Regions from separate parts of the Paenibacillus sp. WLX2291 genome, predicted to be linked through region 2. Evidence: a T-box and tRNA genes for the amino acid it is inferred to sense, from the RefSeq annotation. Region 2 holds a T-box; the other holds one or more tRNA genes.

Region 1 (10,986 bases), 2.0 Mb from region 2:
TGGACCGCAGGGTCCTGGGAGAGTAGGACGCTGCCAAGCGATGCATCTTCATCATTTTTATTGTGGGCCCTTAGCTCAGTTGGTTAGAGCGCACCTCTGATAAGGGTGAGGTCGGTGGTTCGAGTCCACCAGGGCCCACCATTTTTTATTTCATACCCGATATGGGGCCATAGCTCAGCTGGGAGAGCGCCTGCCTTGCAAGCAGGAGGTCAGCGGTTCGATCCCGCTTGGCTCCACCAATATTATTTTGACAAGTTGATCCTTGAAAACTGGATACCGAAACGAAACATCGCGTTTTAGAAGACTGTTCTTACTGAACACTGTGCAAACAGGATCGGTAACGAAGAGTAATGAATAGGTTCTTCTTTTGATAAGAAGACCACCAACTAGGTTAAGCTAGTAAGAGCACACGGTGGATGCCTAGGCGCTAGGAGCCGACGAAGGACGTGGCGAACAACGATAAGGCCTCGGGGAGCTGTAAGCAAGCTTTGATCCGGGGATGTCCGAATGGGGAAACCTCACTGGATTCATCTCCAGTGACTCACATCTGAATACATAGGATGTGCAGAGGCAGACGAGGGGAACTGAAACATCTAAGTACCCTCAGGAAGAGAAAACAAGAGTGATTCCGTCAGTAGCGGCGAGCGAACGCGGAACAGCCTAAACCAAGAAGCTTGCTTCTTGGGGTTGTGGGACGTCTCTTTGGAGTGACAAAGGAATATGGTAGATGAAGAGGTCTGGAACGGCCCGCCGTAGAAGGTGAAAGCCCTGTAGTTGAAAGTGTGTTCCCTCCGAGACGGATCCCGAGTAGTGCGGGGCACGTGAAACCCCGTATGAATCTGCCAGGACCATCTGGTAAGGCTAAATACTCCCTAGCGACCGATAGTGAAGCAGTACCGTGAGGGAAAGGTGAAAAGGACCCCGGAAGGGGAGTGAAATAGAACCTGAAACCGTGTGCTTACAACAAGTCAGAGCCCGTTTTAGGGGTGATGGCGTGCCTTTTGTAGAATGAACCGGCGAGTTACGTTCCCGTGCAAGGTTAAGGTGTGAGAAGCCGGAGCCGCAGCGAAAGCGAGTCTGAATAGGGCGACTGTAGTACGTGGACGTAGACCCGAAACCGGGTGATCTACCCCTGTCCAGGATGAAGGTACGGTAACACGTACTGGAGGTCCGAACCCACGCACGTTGAAAAGTGCGGGGATGAGGTGGGGGTAGCGGAGAAATTCCAATCGAACCCGGAGATAGCTGGTTCTCCCCGAAATAGCTTTAGGGCTAGCCTCGGAAGATGAGTCGCGGAGGTAGAGCACTGATTGGATGCGGGGCCCGCAAGGGTTACCAAGTTCAGTCAAACTCCGAATGCCGCAGACTTTATTCCGGGAGTCAGACAGTGGGTGCTAAGGTCCATTGTCGAAAGGGAAACAGCCCAGACCATCAGCTAAGGTCCCGAAGTGTGTGTTAAGTGGGAAAGGATGTGGAGTTGCCCAGACAACCAGGATGTTGGCTTAGAAGCAGCCACCATTGAAAGAGTGCGTAATAGCTCACTGGTCGAGTGTGACTCTGCGCCGAAAATGTAACGGGGCTAAACACACCACCGAAGCTATGGCTTGATACATTCGTATCAGGGGTAGGGGAGCGTTGAATGAGGATTGAAGGTGTACCGCAAGGAGCGCTGGACATCATTCAAGTGAGAATGCCGGTATGAGTAACGAAAAGATCAGTGAGAATCTGATCCGCCGAAAACCTAAGGGTTCCTGAGGAAGGCTCGTCCTCTCAGGGTAAGTCGGGACCTAAGGCGAGGCCGAAAGGCGTAGTCGACGGACAACAGGTTGAAATTCCTGTACCACCGAAAGCCGCTATGAGCAACGGGGTGACGCAGGAGGGTAGTGACGCAGGCTGATGGATGCCTGTCTAAGCAGTGAGACTTGTGTGTAGGTAAAATCCGCACACTCCAAGGTCAAGCTGTGATGGGGAGCGAAATATATAGTAGCGAAGGTCATGATCTCACACTGCCAAGAAAAGCCTCTAGCCAGGAAGCAGGTGCCCGTACCGCAAACCGACACAGGTAGGTGAGAAGAGAATTCTAAGGCGCGCGGAAGAACTCTCGTTAAGGAACTCGGCAAAATGACCCCGTAACTTCGGGAGAAGGGGTGCCCCGGTAGTGTGAATAGCACGAGGGGGCCGCAGTGAAAAGGCCCAAGCGACTGTTTAGCAAAAACACAGGTCTGTGCGAAGCCGCAAGGCGAAGTATACGGGCTGACGCCTGCCCGGTGCTGGAAGGTTAAGGGGAGTGGTTAGTCTTCGGGCGAAGCTATGAACCGAAGCCCCAGTAAACGGCGGCCGTAACTATAACGGTCCTAAGGTAGCGAAATTCCTTGTCAGGTAAATTCTGACCCGCACGAATGGCGTAACGATTTGGGCGCTGTCTCAACGAGAGATCCGGTGAAATTTTAATACCTGTGAAGATGCAGGTTACCCGCGACAAGACGGAAAGACCCCATGGAGCTTTACTGCAGCTTGATATTGAACTGGGGTGCGATTTGTACAGGATAGGTGGGAGCCTAGGAAGAGGGAGCGCAAGCTTCCTTGGAGGCGCCGTTGGGATACCACCCTGATCGCATCTGAGTTCTAACCTAGTACCGTGATCCGGTACGGGGACCGTGTCAGGTGGGCAGTTTGACTGGGGCGGTCGCCTCCTAAAATGTAACGGAGGCGCCCTAAGGTTCCCTCAGAATGGTTGGAAATCATTCGAAGAGTGCAAAGGCAAAAGGGAGCTTGACTGCGAGACCTACACGTCGAGCAGGGACGAAAGTCGGGCTTAGTGATCCGGTGGTACCGCATGGAAGGGCCATCGCTCAACGGATAAAAGCTACCCTGGGGATAACAGGCTTATCTCCCCCAAGAGTCCACATCGACGGGGAGGTTTGGCACCTCGATGTCGGCTCATCGCATCCTGGGGCTGAAGTAGGTCCCAAGGGTTGGGCTGTTCGCCCATTAAAGCGGTACGCGAGCTGGGTTCAGAACGTCGTGAGACAGTTCGGTCCCTATCTGTCGTGGGCGTAGGAAATTTGAGAGGAGCTGTCCTTAGTACGAGAGGACCGGGATGGACGCACCGCTGGTGTACCAGTTGTTCCGCCAGGAGCATCGCTGGGTAGCTACGTGCGGACGGGATAAGCGCTGAAAGCATCTAAGCGTGAAGCCCCCCTCAAGATGAGATTTCCCAAGTTTAGTAAGACCCCTTGAAGACGACGAGGTTGATAGGTTGGGGGTGGAAGTGCAGCAATGCATGGAGCTGACCAATACTAATCGGTCGAGGGCTTATCCAAGATTCTAGACACGCGATGAATCGTTTCGGATTCAGTTTTCAGGTGATTAACTTTGAAAATTTTCTTGGAGAGATACCCAAGTGGCTATAAGGGGACCCTCTGCTAAGGGGTTAGACTGCGTAAGCGGTGCGAGGGTTCGAATCCCTCTCTCTCCGCCACTAGAATTTTGAGTTTATTCAGAATTTTAGGGCAAATATTTGTTCTTTAATATCGTGGCGGTGTAGCTCAGCTGGCTAGAGCGTACGGTTCATACCCGTGAGGTCGGGGGTTCGATCCCCTCCGCCGCTACCATACATATCCTGGAGACTTAGCTCAGCTGGGAGAGCATCTGCCTTACAAGCAGAGGGTCGGGGGTTCGATCCCCTCAGTCTCCACCATAATGTGCCGGTGTAGCTCAGTTGGTAGAGCAACTGACTTGTAATCAGTAGGTCGGGGGTTCAAATCCTCTCGCCGGCACCATTTTTTTCTCTGGAACCGTGGTGTAGGGGTTAACATGCCTGCCTGTCACGCAGGAGATCGCGGGTTCAAATCCCGTCGGTTCCGCCATTTTTGATTTAGTACGATGAAATGGCTATACAGTATATTAACTTAATATACAGTATGGCTCGGTAGCTCAGTCGGTAGAGCAGAGGACTGAAAATCCTCGTGTCGGCGGTTCGATTCCGTCCCGAGCCATCTTTTATTGTGGAGGCTTAGCGAAGTGGCCAAACGCAGCAGACTGTAAATCTGTTCTCTCCGAGTTCGGTGGTTCGAATCCATCAGCCTCCACCAGTTTTTTTATAAGAGCCATTAGCTCAGTTGGTAGAGCACCTGACTTTTAATCAGGGTGTCGAAGGTTCGAGTCCTTCATGGCTCATCTAAAAGAAAGCATCTTACCTTGTTGGTAGGATGCTTTTTTGTTTTTATATTATTTTTTATGTTATAGGTTTGTATTATAGATATTAGATAACAAGATAAGTTGTTCTATGCGTATCGCAATAAGATGATATGTAGCCAGAGAATTATTTTATCCAATGGTAAAGATGATTGTTAGAATGGAACTTTGGTTTCTGTATTTTTACCTATTATAATGTAGAAAACTATCAATTTTGATATGAAATGAATTCTGATGAGTTGTGATTGCTGTTTACATGATCTGCATATGAGAAGATGAGGATGAGATAAAGCAACAAGTTACAATGATAGAATCACAGAATGCTAGAATCAAGGATAGAACTACAGATGATGAAACTACAACAAGTGGAATTACAAATAAAATTACAGATAGAACTATAAATTGTTTGAGATTATTGAAATAAGATGGCTAAAAATATAAAGCGAGTCGTGGAATTTGCGGATAGAAGGGAATTTACGTTATGGATGTAAATGAACTACGGCAACGGATTGAGCAGATTACTGGGTTGCGTATTGGAGAGCACCGTTTTAATGAAAGAGAGTGGGATAAGAGGGAGCGTTCTTTTGTAGGGATTGATATGGAACAAACTGAGTTACCATTGATGATTCCAGTGTTGCGTCAGGCTGGTGAAGTAGTTGTATGGGAAGTAGTAACAGATCATCATAGTGCTGTAGCAGATGATGCGGGTTCAGAAGGTATTGTAGTAAGTACAGATACTGCTAACATGAATGCTTCGGACGAAATAAAGCGTATTTACCAGCTGCTTGAGCTTTTGTTGCCTTCAGTAATGGGGTTGCAGCCGATGGCGTTATCTCCTGTTGTGCAGGGGAAGGATCAATCAACAGGCGCGTGAATTGGGACAGTGGTTGGTGAGGCAACTTAGTTTGCGTAATTCGTCGATGGAGATTCCAGATGAATATGTGATCAAGGAACGGCTGAATTCTGTTATGGTTCCTTTTCTGTTGCTTGCCGAGAGTTTGCAGATAGGCACGTTGAATGTTAAGCAATTGGAGAAGCTAGTATCCAGTTATTTTGATCGGGATATGCTATTGATTCCATTGCAAGATAATGAGTGGTTGGTGCTGGCAAAGCATGAATTGATAGAGGATGAAGAAGATGGACGTGATATTGGAGACGAAAATGAGGATACAGAGGAAGATTTGCTGACTGCATTTGCGCTTGGATTGTATGAGTTGGTAGCGAGCGAATGGGTTGGAAGTTTTCATATTAGCGTGACGCTGCCACTAAATCCGCTTCATGGATTGGCGCAGACGGTGGCACAGCTTCGAGAGGCGATTCATCTCGGAAGATTGTTTCAGGTAACTGAGCATATTCATTTGCCAGGGGAGTTACGGTTGGAGAGTCTGCTGTATCGTATTCCAGAAGAAGAACGGCAGCGGTTTGTGGAATCAGCAGATCACCACTCGCATTTGTTTGGTGATGAGGAGACAGTAACGACACTAGAGACATTTTTCAAAATGGATTGCAATGTGAGTGAGACTGCCAAGCAATTGTATATTCATCGGAATACGTTATTGTATCGACTGGACAAGATCAAACAGGATACGCAGCTGGATGTACGGCGTTTTGAAGATGCGGTATTGATGCGGTTGACACTGCTATTGTATAAAGTGACAAAAAGCTGAAATGTTTTTTGTAGGTTTTGTCGATAGAGCTGGCGAGCAGATTAGGGTAAGATAGAAGCAGATAAAGTAACCGGTTTCAAAATAACGTTCAATAAGTCATTTTGTGGGAACCTTCTTGTTAAGTTGTTGCAGACAGACGTCATCACAACAAATTGTGATCTGAATGTATAGAGACAACGTAGAAGGCAAACTTATATAGTTGATTCCACGAAATTAGTAAACCGGGATATCTTTGCTGCTTTTATCTTCATTTGATAGTCGCTCCCATTTGTTGTCGACTTCCTTATACATAATAGACAATAAAGCTGTGAGCGGAATGAATAACAGTACTGTAAAAAGACCACATTATATTTTGGGAGGTTTTTTATTATGGCAGGTGTACGCTTAGAGCATATTTTCAAAAAGTATCCGGGTTCCGATAAAGCAACAGTAGTTGATGTCAATCTGGACATTAAAGATAAAGAGTTTTTGGTACTGGTTGGTCCTTCCGGTTGTGGTAAATCGACAACACTGCGTATGATCGCAGGTTTGGAAGAAATCTCCGAAGGTAAACTGTACATTGGCGATCGCGTCGTGAATGATGTAGCTCCAAAAGACCGCGATATCGCGATGGTATTCCAATCTTACGCTTTGTATCCACATATGGATGTATACTCCAATATGGCGTTTGGTCTGAAACTGCGTAAGGTGAAAAAAGACGAAATCGAAAAACGCGTGCGTGAAGCTGCGAAAATTCTGGATATTGAGCATTTGCTGGATCGTAAGCCAAAAGCGCTGTCCGGTGGTCAACGTCAGCGTGTCGCGCTCGGTCGTGCGATCGTCCGTGATCCACAAGTCTTCCTGATGGATGAGCCGCTGTCCAACTTGGATGCGAAACTGCGTGGTCAGATGCGTGCGGAAATCACAAAACTGGCAAAACGTCTGCAAACGACTGTTATCTACGTAACGCATGATCAGATCGAAGCAATGACGATGGGTGATCGTATCGTTGTTATGAAAGATGGTATCATTCAACAGGCTGCTTCTCCGGAAGAACTGTACAACCATCCTCGTAACATGTTCGTAGCGGGCTTTATTGGTTCCCCGACTATGAACTTTATCCGTGGTACACTGTCTGAGAAAAATGGTGGTACCGTATTCTCTGCTGCTGGTCTGGAACTGAATCTTCCGGGCGGTAAAGCACAAGTACTGAAAGATCAAGGGTATACAGGCAAAGAAGTAATTCTGGGTGTTCGTCCAGAAGATATTCACGAAGAGCCAGTATTCCTGGAAGCTTCGCCGAACAGTGTATTCACTGCAAAAGTTGACGTTTCCGAGAACCTGGGTCACGAAACGTTACTGTACCTGAGCGGTATTAGCTCTGACACCGTTATTGCTCGTGTTGATGGTCGTTCCACTACACGCGATAATGCTACAGTAACTATGGCAATCGATATGAACAAAGTACACATCTTCGATCCAGCTTCTGAAGATAACCTGTTCTACAGTGAGCCTGCAACTGTATAATATGTGCGATTTGCCGAATGGGTGAATCCTCATCATAGTAAGTAAAAAAAGACTGCCGAACCGATCAGGTTCTGGCAGTCTTTTTGGTATGGAGTAAGGTGAGCTGGTATGGAGTAAGGTGAGCTGGTATGGAGTAAGGTGAGCTGGTATGGAGTAAGGTGAGCTGGTATGGAGTAAGGTGAGCTGGTATGGAGTAAGGTGAGCTGGTATGGAGTAAGGTGAGCTGGTATGGAGTAAGGTGAGTAAGGTGAGCTGGTATGGAGTAAGGTGAGCTGGTATGGAGTAAGCGGTGTGCGGTTGCTTACTGCATTAGTGACATATGTGGATTTATGATTAGTATGGGGTATTCTGTTGCCATAATGAACAATATGATGTCATTCAGCGTCCGAAATCCGGCACTCTGATTGATTTCGTTGCCATTTTCCATTACCATGGGTACATTGGCATCAATATGTACAACAATACAAATACACTCCTAACAAGACAAGTGACCTACTCAGGGAAAGGAAGAACAGAATGGCCAAACATGTAAAGGTTTCGGAATTAGTGCAGATGTTCCAGCTTGAGGTTGTATCCGGGGGACTTGGCTTAAAACGAAACATTACCGTAGATGATCTGAACCGTCCCGGTCTGGAGATGGCGGGTTATTTTGAGTATTATCCAACCGAGCGTGTACAAATCCTTGGACGCACAGAACTGGCTTTCTTCAAAATGCTGACGCATGAGGAAAAAGCAGAACGTATGAGCAAGCTATGTAACGAAGAAACTCCTTGTATCGTGGTAACACGAGGACTTGAGATTCCAGAGGAACTGGTGGAAGCCAGTGAAGCGCATGGACTTCCTGTTCTGCGCAGCAATCTTGCCACGACGATTCTCTCCAGTCGCATTACCAACTTCCTGGAGAAAAAATTGGCACCGACTGCAACGATTCATGGCGTACTCGTGGACATTTATGGCGTTGGTATGTTGATTACAGGCAGCAGCGGTATCGGTAAAAGTGAAACTGCACTGGAACTGGTGAAGCGTGGACATCGTCTGATTGCGGATGATGCGGTAGAGATTCGCCAAACGTCCGATAATCAGCTGCACGGTACAGCTCCAGAATTGATCCGCCACCTGCTGGAAATCCGTGGTGTCGGTATTATCAACGTGATGACGCTGTTCGGGGCAGGCGCGATCCGCAACAATAAACGGATTACGCTCGTTGTTCGTCTGGAAGCTTGGCAGCAGGACAAACAATATGACCGCATCGGTCTGGATGAAGAGACGACTAAAATCATCGATACGGATGTGCCTCTGGTGACGATCCCTGTACGTCCGGGACGAAATCTGGCGGTTATTATTGAAGTGGCGGCGATGAATTTCCGTCTGAAGCGGATGGGTTACAATGCAGCTCTCCAATTCACGCATAAGCTGACCGAGACGATTGCTGAAGATCTCGACGAACTGGATTAAGGAGAGGTTACGTTATGGGGACATTGTTGATTAATCCGATTGCTTTTTCGATTGGATCGCTGGAAGTGCACTGGTATGGTCTGATTCTGGGCTTTGGTGCGCTGATGGGTCTGCTATTCGCGATTCGTGAAGGCAAACGGTTCGGGATTCCACAGGAGTTTTTCATGGACTTGCTGCTGTTCGGAGTGCCGTCTGCGATTATCGCTGCGCGTATCTATTATGTGGCTTTTCGCTGGCCGGATTACAAAAATAATTTTGTAGACGTTTTTAAAATTTGGAATGGCGGTATTGCGATCTATGGCGCGCTGATCGGTGCGATCATCTGTGCGGTCATCTATACGCGCTACAAAGGCTACAATTTCTGGCGGATTGCGGATATTTGTGCACCTTCGTTATTGATTGGACAGCTGATTGGTCGCTGGGGGAACTTTGTCAATCAGGAAGCATACGGTGGTCCAGTCGATGAGTCATTCCTGCGTGGTAATCTACATTTGCCAGATTTTATTGTGAATCAGATGAATGTAAACGGCATATACCATCATCCGACATTCCTGTATGAGTCGGTATGGAACATTGTTGGTGTGTTGCTGTTATGTACGCTGCGTCGTCGTCCTTTTGTACGCGCGGGTGAGATCTTTATGTCTTATTTTATCTGGTACGGCATTGGTCGCTTCTTCATCGAGGCGTTGCGTACGGATAGTCTAACATTTGACGGTCCGGCATGGCTCGTATCGTTTGTTAACGGATTGTGGTCACCGATGACGCTGTTTGGATTCCAGCAGGGCGCGATTGAGCCGGGATATGGCAATATTCGTATTTCCCAGCTATTATCGCTGGTGCTGATTATCGTGGCGATTCTGCTGATTATCATTCGTCGTCGTACGGGGATGTCGAGCGCGCGCTATAGCGATCCGATTATCTCGACCAAGCATGGTCATGAATTTGCATCGGACACGGATGCAGCACGCGCGGGTACAGCGGCTGCACCAACCGCAGGCGAACCGCATAAGCCGCTACCTGCGGATGAGCCGGAAAGGGCTCATTCCGAGCGGAAGGAGTAATGAAATATGATTGATACGGTATTGTTTGATCTGGATGGAACGATTGTGGATACAAATGAATTGATTATCTCTTCTTTTATAAGTGTGATGAATCATCCGGATGTATTGCCGCTGACGCGTGAGCAGATTATTCCGCATATGGGCTTAACGCTGGAGCAGCAGCTGCGTACGTTTTCCGGTCAGGATGATGTGACTTCGCTGGTGACTGCTTATCGGGAATATAGCTCGATTCATCATGATGCGATGGTCGCGCCATTTCCTGAAGTGAATATCGTACTATCCCGTTTGCAGGCGGAAGGTCTGAAGCTGGGTGTAGTAACGACAAAGATTCGGGCAACGACGGAAAAGGTATTAAAGCTATTCGAGCTGGATCAGTATATGCAGGTCATTATTACGCTGGACGATGTGGAGCATCCGAAGCCACATGCGCAGCCGATTGAGCGGGCGCTGGAAGCGCTTGGCTCCTCGCCGGAAACGACGTTGATGGTAGGCGATAGCCCTGCCGATCTAAAATCAGCAGAAGCAGCAGGAGTGCGTTCAGCCGGTGTTGCTTGGTCGCTCAAAGGCGAAGAGGAATTGTCCAAATATAAACCGACGTATATTTTGCAACAAATGAGTGATCTGTATGAACTGGTGCTGGGCGATACGGTAGATCGATGAGAAAGCTGAGCATTATCCGGTGGACGGCAAGCGCAATGCGCTGCGCCAGATTTATCGTACGGTCAGCCCGTTTAAGGGAGTACGGAATTTTGTGTTTATCCAGCTCTCCCGGTATTGTCCGGTGCTGGAAATGAAAAATTGGATCTATCGCCATCTGCTCCGTATGGAAGTCGGCAGGGATACCGCTTTTGGACTGATGGTGATGGTGGATGTGTTTTTTCCGGAACGTATCAAGATTGGGCGAAATTCAGTGATTGGGTACAATACGACCATTCTAGCGCATGAGTATCTGATCAAGGAATATCGCCTTGGCGATGTAGTGATCGGGGACGAAGTGATGATTGGCGCGAATTGTACGATTTTGCCGGGTGTTACGATTGGGGATGGTGCGATTGTGGCAGCAGGATCGGTCGTACATAAAGATGTGGCGGCAGGCTCTT
Region 2 (10,986 bases):
CGCGAGAACGGCATTCCAGTTAGCGTATGCGGCGAAATGGCAGGGGATGAACGCTCTATCCCATTTTGGAATCATCTGGGCATTCGCCAGCTGAGCATGTCACCGCAATCGCTTCTCAAAATCAAGCAATCCGTGCTATATACATCTGCCAGCGAATCTGCCAAACTGGCTGCCAGCTGGATGAAGCTACGCACCACTGCCGAGATCGAGCGCGAATTGAACATTTATGTCAAAGCTCTTCATGCTACGATGTCCCCTGACCAGAAGCTGGCATCACTTGCACCCTAATATTGAATACAATTCGAATACAAACTGATTCAAGACGTATCCGAAAAGTATGAGATTGAGATCAAAGGACTCGAGAAGCTAATTCACACATTGGAGCAAAAGGATCGTAAACAAGCAGACAATGTTCGTTCACATCATCCATCAGTAACTACCTGTTATCATATACATGCCAAATGCGATTGGTTAGGAAATCAACCAGCCCATAATGGTGTAGATCATGTATAAATAGCCCAGCCTGTAGAGGAATCTACAGACTGGGCTATTCGTTTGGTTCACGTAAACGACGAGAACGATGCGCTACGACTACAATTCTCGTTTCAAATGATAGCCGTAACATCCTATCCTTTTATTGATTAGCCAACGCATCACAGAACGCTTTACCATACGGCGGCAAATCTGGCGGACGACGCGCAGAAATAATATGCCCATCCACAACAACCGCTTCGTCCTTCCAGATCGCCCCAGCATTTTCCATATCGTCTCGAATACCCGGCGTGGACGTCACAGTCACACCATCCAGAATCTTCGCCGAGATCAATACCCAACCTGCATGACAAATCTGCCCAATCGGCTTCCGCGCCTCATGCAGATCGCGCACCAGCTCCAGCACCTTCGGATAGCGACGCAATTTATCCGGCGCCCAACCACCCGGCACCAGAATACCATCGTAATCACTGCTATTCAGCTCATCAAAACTATACTCCGCTTCCGCAGGCACGCCATACTTGCCAATATACTTCTTACCCTTCTCTGCACCAGCCAGATGCACTTCCGCACCTTCCTCACGCACCCGATACACCGGCACCCACAACTCCAAATCCTCAAATTCCTCATCCACCAGCGCAATAACCTTCTTACCCGCCAACCTCATCTATTGATCACCCTTTCTCCGTCTATTCCTATTCATTTACACTGCCCATTGTAACAAATTCCCCTATACCGTTCAAAATACCCATCCTAAATCTCTAAAATTAAATCCCCTAAAATACCAAATATTGAAACGACCAAGTATTTAAATGCGCAAATACCCAAGTATATAATTGTAGAGGTATCCAAGTACATACGAATCCAAATCAAAAAAACCAACCCTCTAAATCCGCAATCTCTAATCCCTAATCCCTAACCTGCTCCCCCCGCCCCAGAGACGGGGCTTGCAAGGAGCGGAGGGAGTGGGAAAATGAGTTTGGGCGCCTTTGAAGGGTGGAGTTTTTACCGCCCTCTTTCCTTCCATCATAAAAACTCCACCCTTCACCCAAGCCCAAACTCATTTCCCACTCCCGCAGCGGACTCCCAACCCCGACATTCTGAAAATCCCATGAAACTTACATTTGCCCATAAAGTCCGAAAAAAGCGTTAACATTGACAAAAAAATAGATTTTTCAGCCTGTTTTTGATAAGATACTTATGATAGTTAATTATGAAAACGTTCTTACATTTAATACAACAAAAGGGGATGTGTGGGTAATGGCAAATGTGAACGAACTGAAAACGATAGAACAACTGAATGAAGCTCTGGATCATACCGCACAAAAGCCGCTTCTTGTCTTCAAACATAGTACTCGTTGTCCCATCAGTGCAGGTGCATATCAGCAATTCCAATCGTATTTGAACGAACAACCGAGCGAGGATGTGGATTATAGCCTGATCTATGTGGTGGAAAATCGCGATGTATCGCTGGCAGCTGCGGATACATTACACGTCAAACATGAATCGCCGCAAGTGATTTTAATTAAAGATGGCGCGCCGGTCTGGGATACGTCTCATTCACGCATTACGGCAAGTGCATTGCGTGAAGCGCTCTCTTAAATACTGCGCATATGATTGCATAGGCTAATGATTTAGCGTATTATGAATGTAAATGAAAAGTTTAGAAAACTTTTGAAAATGTAACGAAAATTTATTGATAATGGAGAGAAGGAACGTGACAGTAACTATTTACGATGTAGCACGCGAAGCTGGCGTCTCAATGGCTACCGTATCCCGCGTAGTCAACAACAATCCAAATGTAAAGCCACAAACCCGTAAAAAGGTATACGAAGCGATCGAGCGTCTGGGCTATCGTCCGAATGCTGTAGCTCGTGGTCTGGCAAGCAAAAAAACAACAACTGTTGGTGTGGTCATTCCCGATATTTCCAATTCGATTTTTGCGGAAATCGCCCGTGGTATCGAGGATATCGCCAATATGTATCATTACAACATCATCCTTTGTAATGCCGATAAGAAGAAGGAAAAAGAAATCCGTGTCGTGAACACATTGCTGGAGAAGCAGGTGGACGGTCTGTTGTTCATGGGTGGTACTGTAACGGAGGATCATCTCCAAGCGTTTCAGACGGCGGCTGTTCCGATCGTATTGTGCGCAACACGCGATGAAGAAGGTCTGATTCCTTCGGTTGATATCGATCACGAACAAGCAGCATTTGATGCAGTAAACACGCTAATCCGTCATGGTCACCGTGAGATCGCTATGATCAGCGGTACACTGCAAGATCCGGCAAACGGTTACGCACGCTTCCAAGGCTACAAAAAAGCGCTTGAAGCTGCTAATATCGAGTACAAAGAAGACTGGGTACGTATCGGCAACTACCGTTATGAATCTGGTGTGGAAGCAATGAAATATTTCATCGGTCTGAAAAAGCGCCCAACTGCTATTTTTGCTGCTACTGACGAAATGGCAATCGGCGCAATTCATAGCATTCAAGACGAAGGTCTGAAAGTGCCGGATGATTTCTCCGTCATTTCCGTTGATAACATCCGTCTAGCATCCATGGTACGTCCGCAACTGACTACCGTTGCACAACCGATGTATGATCTTGGTGCTGTCGCAATGCGTTTGCTGACCAAATTGATGAAAAAAGAAAACGTAGATAACTCCCGTGTCATTTTGCCGCATGAAACGATTTTGCGTTTGTCTGTGAACCAACCAAACGGCTAATATACAGTTGCTTTCTGCGAGAGCGGTATTTGCCAAGCAGAAAGATGAAATTCTGGTATTTGCAACAACAAGAACCGAATAGGTGAGGAAGATGTAATTTCAGCTGGAGCACGCTGCTCGTTGGATTAACAACCACATCTTCCGAGCGATTTTGTATAAAAAAGAGCAGGTATCCTTTAGGATATCTGCTCTTTTTGCGCCCACCATCACAACGCGCCCACCATCACAACGCGCCCACCATCACAACGCGCCCACCATCACAACGCGCCCACCATCACAACGCGCCCACCATCACAACGCGCCCACCATCACAACGCGCCCACCATCACAACGCGCCCACCACCACACACAAAACACCCCCGCAACTTGATTGCTCAGGTTGCGAGGGTGTTTTTAACTTTAAACTAAATGAGCAAACTGCGCTACATTATACTTACTGCTTAATCTGAACCGGCGACGACGGGTTGGACGCCAGATCGCCATTGACGGCGACGACGTAGAACCAGCCGCTTACCTTGGTTCCGATATTGTACTGATACGAGGTGTCCGGTACATTGCCGACTAGACTGTACGGACCACCACTATTGTGGCTGAAATAGATCCGATACCCGGTCGTTGTTTGTGATGGAGCAGACCAGCTCACATTGGCTGCGCCACCATCGGCAGGCTGGACGCTCACGCCGGATGGTGTACCCGGTGCGCCAGTTCCCCCATCGTCATTGTTTGTATCGGAGCCAGAGCCTAGTTCGCTGCCACCCGGAACGCCTTGTTCATTTTCTGGAATGATCGGGTCTGGAATGGCGCTATAACCAGCGGCTTCGCTTGGTGCGGATTCGTGTCCGCCTACGTCGACTGCCGTCACATAGAACGACGTATCACCGTTGCCAGAAACGCTAGAGCTGAAGCTTCCCGTACCAAGTTGACCGGATTTCTGATATTGATACGATCCGTCGCCGCTAGAACGGTATAGACGGTAGCCGACGACATCGTTTGAACCACTTCCGTTAAAGGTAATATTCGCACTGCCACCATTGACCGACAAGCGTACATTACTTGGCGAAGATGGTGCATTGCCGTCATCTCGCCTTGGATCGACTTGTGTTGGTGCATCGGCACCAGCATCTTCCGGCAGGTAATGACTGAGCGAGTACTTCGTTCCGCTCATTTTGGACAGTGCATTTTGTAGGTCTTTGATCAGCTGAGAAATTGGCATTTCCCGCTTCACTACCGTACGCTGACTTACCATATCGTTTGGTGTGCTGTCCTGCGGAATATAATTGACTCCGTTGTAGGTGATGTATTTGGCATACGATACGCCATCATCGAAGTCTTTTGGTACATATTTGCTATTGAACAAATCGGTAACCAGCTTGCCAGAAGCGCGTGTCGCACTCGTTGGAAGCTTCCCGCTATAACCTGATACCGTCTGACTAACAATACCGTCCGGTCTGCTGAACGAATCGGTCTTGAACAGCTTCGGCTCGCGGTCAGTTACTTTGTTCATAATGGTTGCCCAGATCGTACGCGCGCGCTTTTTGCCGTCTTCGGACAGGGTATTAACCGGTTCGCGGTAACCTGCCCAGACGCCCAACGTCACATCCGGGGTGAAGCCCATAAACCAGACATCTGCATAATTTTGCGTGGTGCCTGTTTTGCCGGCGATTGGAATCTTGCCGTATTTGTTAAATAGACTTTGCAGCGAGCGTCCTGTACCATCCGAAGCGGAGATAACGGTACGTAGCATATCCGTCATCAGAAAAGCTGTTTGCTGCGAATAGACGCGCTGTGGATTGGCTTCGTGTTGATATACGGTTTTGCCATAAGGGTCAACGATTTTGGTGATCATATACGCATCGTTGAATACACCTTTGTTCGGAATAGAACCGTACGCGTTCGTTAATTCCTCTACTGTAACCCCGTATTTCAGACCGCCGAGTACACCGGTTTGAGCCGAGTAGTCTGCATCTTGAATCGTAGTAATACCGAGCTTTTTGGCAAATGCCCATGCTTTGTCGATACCAACTTTGTTGATAAAGATCTTCAGTGCTGGCAGATTCAGCGATTCATTGAGCGCTGTCCGTGCTGTCACTAGACCTTGATAACGTCCATTGGCATTGCCCGGAATATGGAAGCCTTTGCTGCCGTCTTTTAAAATAATTGGTGCATCATCCAGCACACTAGCTGGTTGAACGACACCGCTATCCAGTCCAGGCAGATAAGCGGCAATCGGCTTCATCGCCGAACCCGGTTGACGAGTCATCTGGGTTGCATAGTTCATCTGTTCTTCTTGGAAGCTACGTCCTTCGATCATACCAAGGATTGCCCCAGTTTTGTGATTGATCATCATAGCTGCGGTTTGTTCCTTGCCTTTGGTGGAGCTATCTGGTGAGAAGTTGCTGCTATCTTCGGCAACTTCATGCATCGTATTGTAGATCGTTTTGTTGATGGTCGTGTATACACGGTATCCGCCGGTCAACAGCTTTTGCCGTGATTCTTCGAATAACGTATTGTATTCCTCCGTTGATAGCTTGGATGTGTCCAGATCTGGATTTTCCATTTTCATTACAACCTGTGCACCCTGACGTTCTACTTCCATCATCAGATATGGATAGGTAGAATACGCTTTGGCGGTCGGCTTGGCAAGTGCGCCTTTGATATCAAATGCCAGTGCTTCGGTATACTGGCTGTTCGTAATCTTGCCAAGATCTTTCATTCGTTTTAGTACTAGTTGTTGGCGCTGTACAGCGCGGTTGAAGCCTTCTTCATTGAATTTGCCGCCGCTGCTGAATGCCGAGTAGGCACTTGGCAGTTGGGGCAAACCGGCGATATACGCAGATTCGGCAATATTCAGATCCAGCGGATCGTTTACCCCGAAGATGCCCTTGGCGGCTGCTTTGATTCCAAAAATATTGTAGCCATTTGAGCCTTTACCAAATGGCATTTTGTTCAAATAAGCGGTCAATATTTCGTTTTTGGTGAGAAAGCGTTCAATTCGCATCGACAGCAACATTTCCTTGATTTTGCGGTCATTCGTTTTGTCCGCACTCAAAAATACCCGTCTTGCCAACTGCTGGGTGAGTGTACTGCCGCCGGTCTGAACCGATTCATTCAGCACTTTTTGTTTGACGGCACGTAGTGTACCGCTCATATCCACACCCATATGTTCGTAGAAACGGTTATCTTCTATGGATATAATGGCATCAATAACGGTTTTTGGAATCTGATCATACGTGACCAGACGCCGATCTTCTTCGGTGCGCAACTGTCCTATCGGAGAAGCATCACTAAAGTAAGCGAATCCGGTAACGGCATTCTCATCAATCGCCTTCACAATTTGCTCTCGTGAACGCACCGGTTCGTCTTTTACAATGGAAGAGACGTAGCCCAGCATAAGTCCCCCACCAAACAGGCAAACCGTGATGCCGAAGATCATCATCCATTTAAAGGATAACCAGATCTTGCGTCCCCAGGAACGGCCGCCGGAAGGCTTGGCAGGTTTTTTAGTCGGACGATTGTCCTTCTTTTCAGCCATGATATTTCCCCCTTTTACCAGCCACTATTATAGCACAAAATACGAGTCAGCAATCAGTTTCTTCCGACCGATAAATGGCGATAGGCAATTAGTCCGTCTCCTTTGCATTGACTTGCTGACATGGATATGATATAAAAAGGAATATCTTTTTCAGTACAGCATAATATAACAAAAGCTTGGAAAGACGCGCAGTAGAAGCGGAGAGAACCCTTGCAGAGAGCCGGTGGTTGGTGCAAACCGGTAGTGGTCTTCCTTTGAATTACACGTCTGGAGCTGTTCGGTACTCCCAGTGAACTGCATCCTTTGCCATCTTGGCGGAGAATACAGTGATCACAGAGCAAGCCGAGCCGGAATATCCATTCCGTTATGGTAATGAAGTGAGAATGGTGACATATACTGCTATGCAGAATATGATGACGATTCTAATTAGGGTGGTAACGCGAGACCTGGCTCGTCCCTTTGTTGGGGCGACAGGTCTTTTTTGTATGTCGTGATCCACAAAGGGAGAGGCGAACCGCCGGCAGACAGGTTCAATTTATAGCACAGAGAGGATTTTTATAATGGCAAAATGGGAAGAATTAACTCCGGAACAACAGGCGGAAGTCAATCGCCAGCTAGAAGTTATCAAACGCGGTACCGTAGAGATCATACCGGAAGACGGACTGCGCAACAAAATTATCAAATCATTACTGACCAATACACCGCTCAAAATTAAACTCGGTCTTGACCCGTCCGCGCCAGACATCCATGTCGGTCATACCGTTGTTCTGCAAAAGCTGCGCCAGTTTCAAGAGCTTGGTCATGTGGTGCAATTGCTGATCGGTGACTTTACCGGACGTATCGGTGATCCAACCGGTAAATCGGAAACTCGTAAGCAGCTGACCGAAGAGCAGGTCAAAGCCAATGCTGAGACGTACCAGAAACAAATTAGCAAAATTCTAGACCCTGACAAAACGACCGTATACTTCAACTCCGAATGGCTCAGCCCGATGAACTTTGCCGAAGTGGTTAATCTGGCTGCCAAAGTAACGGTAGCGCGCATTATGGAGCGTGATGACTTTACCAAGCGTTTCCAGAATGGATTGCCTATTAGCATTCATGAATTTTTCTACCCATTAATGCAAGGTATGGATTCGGTTGCGCTGGAAAGTGATATTGAGCTGGGGGGTACGGATCAGACGTTTAACGTACTGATGGGTCGTACGCTGCAAAAGGAATACGGCAAAGAGCAGCAGATCGTTATCACTCTGCCACTGCTGGAAGGTCTGGATGGCGTTCAGAAAATGAGTAAAAGTCTGGGCAACTACATCGGAATCGACGAAGCTGCCAACGAAATCTACGGCAAAGCGATGAGCATTCCAGATGAGCTGATGGCGAAGTACTACGAGCTGGCAACCGACATTAGCAATGAACAACTCGACACACTGAAAAAAGGTCTTGTGGACGGTAGCGTGCATCCGCGCGATGCCAAAATGAATTTGGCGTACACGTTTGTACGTATGTATCATGATGAAGCAGCAGCAGAAGCGGCAAAAAATCATTTTATTACCGTTTTCCAACAGCGTGCTTTGCCGGATGATATTCAGGAAGCGACGATTGAAGCCGCTCAACTGACAGATGGTACCATTGGCTTGATCGATCTGATCAGTCACCTCGGCTTTGCTGCTTCCAAAAGCGATGCACGTCGCAGCATTCAGCAAGGTGCTGTGAAGATCAATGAAGAAAAAGTGGACGATGTGAATGCGCAGATTACACCGGCTGAAGGGGATATCGTACAAGTCGGCAAACGCAAATTTGCCAAACTGACATTGTCCTAACAGCTACCTTTGAACGAAGCGTCTCCTAATTCAGGAGGCGCTTTTTACTGTGTATTGCTTCCTGTAAGAATGAAATAAAAAGAAATAATAAAATATTCATTACTGCTCAGATTGGCGAAATGCAGACAGACACGCAATCAGCATTGCATGGTGTCGAAGAAGGCAACCGAGAGGTGGATGCTGGACTGGTTATTTTAGATGAGATCAAGCAGCGTTTTGCTACGATTCGCGCTGATATTAGCCGGGTTGCGGATGAGGTGCAGGAGGTATCTTCGGCTTCACAGCAAATGTCTGCTGGTTCAGAGCAGATCAGTGCATCGCTCGGACAACTTGCCGATATTGCTCGTTCCACTACTACCTATGCGGACACAGCGTTAACCAATTCGCAAAATCAACTACAATCGCTGGATAGCCTGAATGCTAATACCGATGATCTTGCAGACGTTAGTGTGAAGCTGAACGGCATCATTAGCCAATTCCGTACAATGTAAACAAGCTAGGTACAGGAGTATAAACCAGTTCAACTATAGCAGTAGAAATAAGTCTAAATACAGAAGCAGAAATATGTTCAGGTATGACAGCATACGCAACTGTAGGCAGATGAGTAGATGGTAGCGGCGAGTATATTACTGGGTCGCTATACGCAATGATGTATCGACAAACAATCATATCGTATACACAAGCAGGCAGACTTTTTCTCTCCTAATAGAAGAAAGAGTCTGCCTGCTTTTGGTTATACCGAATGTATTACGAATGCCGCTATATACGAATTGATCATCTTTTCCATCCAAAGTCCTACTTTATTAGACATGAAATGACAGAAAGTTCCGTGAAAACCTACACAAATTAGGAGTTCCGACCGATATATATAGATTGTGATGTGCATTTGACTCACTACATATGGTATAGAGGAGACCCGATTATTTTGCGACGATTACAGTTTAGAAGTATTCAAGCCCGCACATTAAGCACATTGTTGCCTATTGTGTTGATTGTTGTTGTGCTGATTAGCCTGCTGGCATATCAGTTCGCCAAACAGAAATTGAACGAAGAGATGGGACATACTGCCAATAGTACATTGAATGGAGTTAGCTCGAACATTACCGAGCAGGTTTCGCGTAACTCACTCGTTGCTTCCTCGCTGGCGGATGCAGCTGGTCAGATTGCCAAAGGCATGACGATGGATGAATATGCTGCTTTGACTGAGCGGTGGACGATGCTAAACAAGCTTACTCATGGCACGGGGCTATTTTTCGCATCTGATGCGTTTGACGATGGTAAGACGTATCATTCTGTATATGCATCGCGTAATGGTGACAATATTACAGCGAGTTTTGATTATGATGATGCTTCTTATGATTATTTGAATAAACCATGGTATACTGGCACACTGAATAACTGGGACAAAATTTACTATACTGAGCCTGAGCTGGATCAAGAGAGCAAGATCAAGATGATCACCGCTGGCAAAACGATTCGCAATAGTGACGGTCAGGCGATCGGTGTAGCGACTGCTGATTTTAGCATTAGCAGTATTCAGGATTACGTGAACAACATGGATATCGGCGAAGTGGGACATACGTTACTGCTGGATCGTACAGGTCATGTACTCGCTAGCAGTCAGCAGGGTATCACTGCGGATCAAGCGATTGAAGGTGTCGACAATGATAACAAAGGTTCACTATCTACGGTCATGCAGCAGCAGAATGGTCATGTACCGCTGGTGCTCGGTGGAGGACATTATACGTTATACTTCCAGACATTGAGCGATACAGGCTGGAAAACAGGAATTATTTTGTCGGAATCGGAAATTCAGGAACCGGCAAAAGAAATGCTGAATACGTTGCTGATTATTGGTGGTATTAGCTTGATCGTACTAGCAGCTGCTATTTTGTGGAACAATCTCGGTATGACGCGCGAGATCAAAAAGGTTGTTCATATGAGCCGCCGTATGGCAGCAGGAGATTACTCTGATCGTTTGCAAGTACAGCGACGTGATGAATTTGGTCAGATGGCAACTGAGTTTAATCGTATTCTGGATTCCACATCATCCATCTTGCGTCATCTGAATGATCAATCGGTAGCGATTCAGGCAACCGCAGCAGGTGTAGCGGAAGAATCCAGACGTAATGCGATCGTAGCACGTAACAATGTAGAAGAACTGGAGCAAATGGAACATGGCTCCGCTACCCAGTTGCAAGCGACTGACGAAAGTACAACAGCGATGGAAGAAATGGCGGTTGGCGTTCAACGAATCGCCGAATCCATTCAGGAAGTAGCCGATGCTGCTCAGCAAATGGAACAGAAAACACAGACTGGTAATGAGCAGCTGCATAAGGCTGTCCGTCAGATTGATTCCGCCAAGCTCGTAATGGACGAAGGTGGCAAAATGGCGCGTTCCCTGCATGAACGTGCGC

Evidence for each region. A T-box is a leader RNA that pairs with one kind of tRNA and senses whether it is charged. The one in region 2 lies ahead of tyrS (tyrosine--tRNA ligase), so its partner is inferred to be a tRNA-Tyr.
Region 1: it encodes a tRNA-Tyr, which carries the amino acid that the T-box ahead of tyrS (tyrosine--tRNA ligase) is inferred to sense. The anticodon was not compared.

The regions. Positions count from the first base shown of each region.
Region 1 covers NZ_CP176755.1:131,421-142,406, forward strand. The annotation lists rRNA gene rrf (5S ribosomal RNA) at 1-39, shown strand, start outside; tRNA gene ACDE64_RS00535 (tRNA-Ile) at 65-141, shown strand; tRNA gene ACDE64_RS00540 (tRNA-Ala) at 164-239, shown strand; rRNA gene ACDE64_RS00545 (23S ribosomal RNA) at 390-3,323, shown strand; tRNA gene ACDE64_RS00550 (tRNA-Ser) at 3,390-3,481, shown strand; tRNA gene ACDE64_RS00555 (tRNA-Met) at 3,538-3,614, shown strand; tRNA gene ACDE64_RS00560 (tRNA-Val) at 3,625-3,700, shown strand; tRNA gene ACDE64_RS00565 (tRNA-Thr) at 3,707-3,782, shown strand; tRNA gene ACDE64_RS00570 (tRNA-Asp) at 3,794-3,869, shown strand; tRNA gene ACDE64_RS00575 (tRNA-Phe) at 3,926-3,998, shown strand; tRNA gene ACDE64_RS00580 (tRNA-Tyr) at 4,010-4,094, shown strand; tRNA gene ACDE64_RS00585 (tRNA-Lys) at 4,107-4,179, shown strand; gene ACDE64_RS00590 (hypothetical protein) at 4,679-5,071, shown strand; gene ACDE64_RS00595 (PucR family transcriptional regulator) at 5,088-5,864, shown strand; gene ACDE64_RS00600 (ABC transporter ATP-binding protein) at 6,234-7,370, shown strand; gene hprK (HPr(Ser) kinase/phosphatase) at 7,887-8,825, shown strand; gene lgt (prolipoprotein diacylglyceryl transferase) at 8,840-9,886, shown strand; gene ppaX (pyrophosphatase PpaX) at 9,893-10,546, shown strand; gene ACDE64_RS00620 (acyltransferase) at 10,566-10,986, shown strand, end outside.
Region 2 covers NZ_CP176755.1:3,702,646-3,713,631, reverse strand. The annotation lists gene ptsP (phosphoenolpyruvate--protein phosphotransferase) at 1-288, shown strand, start outside; gene ACDE64_RS15850 (type 1 glutamine amidotransferase domain-containing protein) at 635-1,159, opposite strand; gene ytxJ (bacillithiol system redox-active protein YtxJ) at 1,753-2,094, shown strand; gene ccpA (catabolite control protein A) at 2,210-3,220, shown strand; gene ACDE64_RS15835 (transglycosylase domain-containing protein) at 3,654-6,752, opposite strand; T-box leader at 6,921-7,214, shown strand; gene tyrS (tyrosine--tRNA ligase) at 7,313-8,569, shown strand; gene ACDE64_RS15825 (methyl-accepting chemotaxis protein) at 8,617-9,060, shown strand; gene ACDE64_RS15820 (methyl-accepting chemotaxis protein) at 9,495-10,986, shown strand, end outside.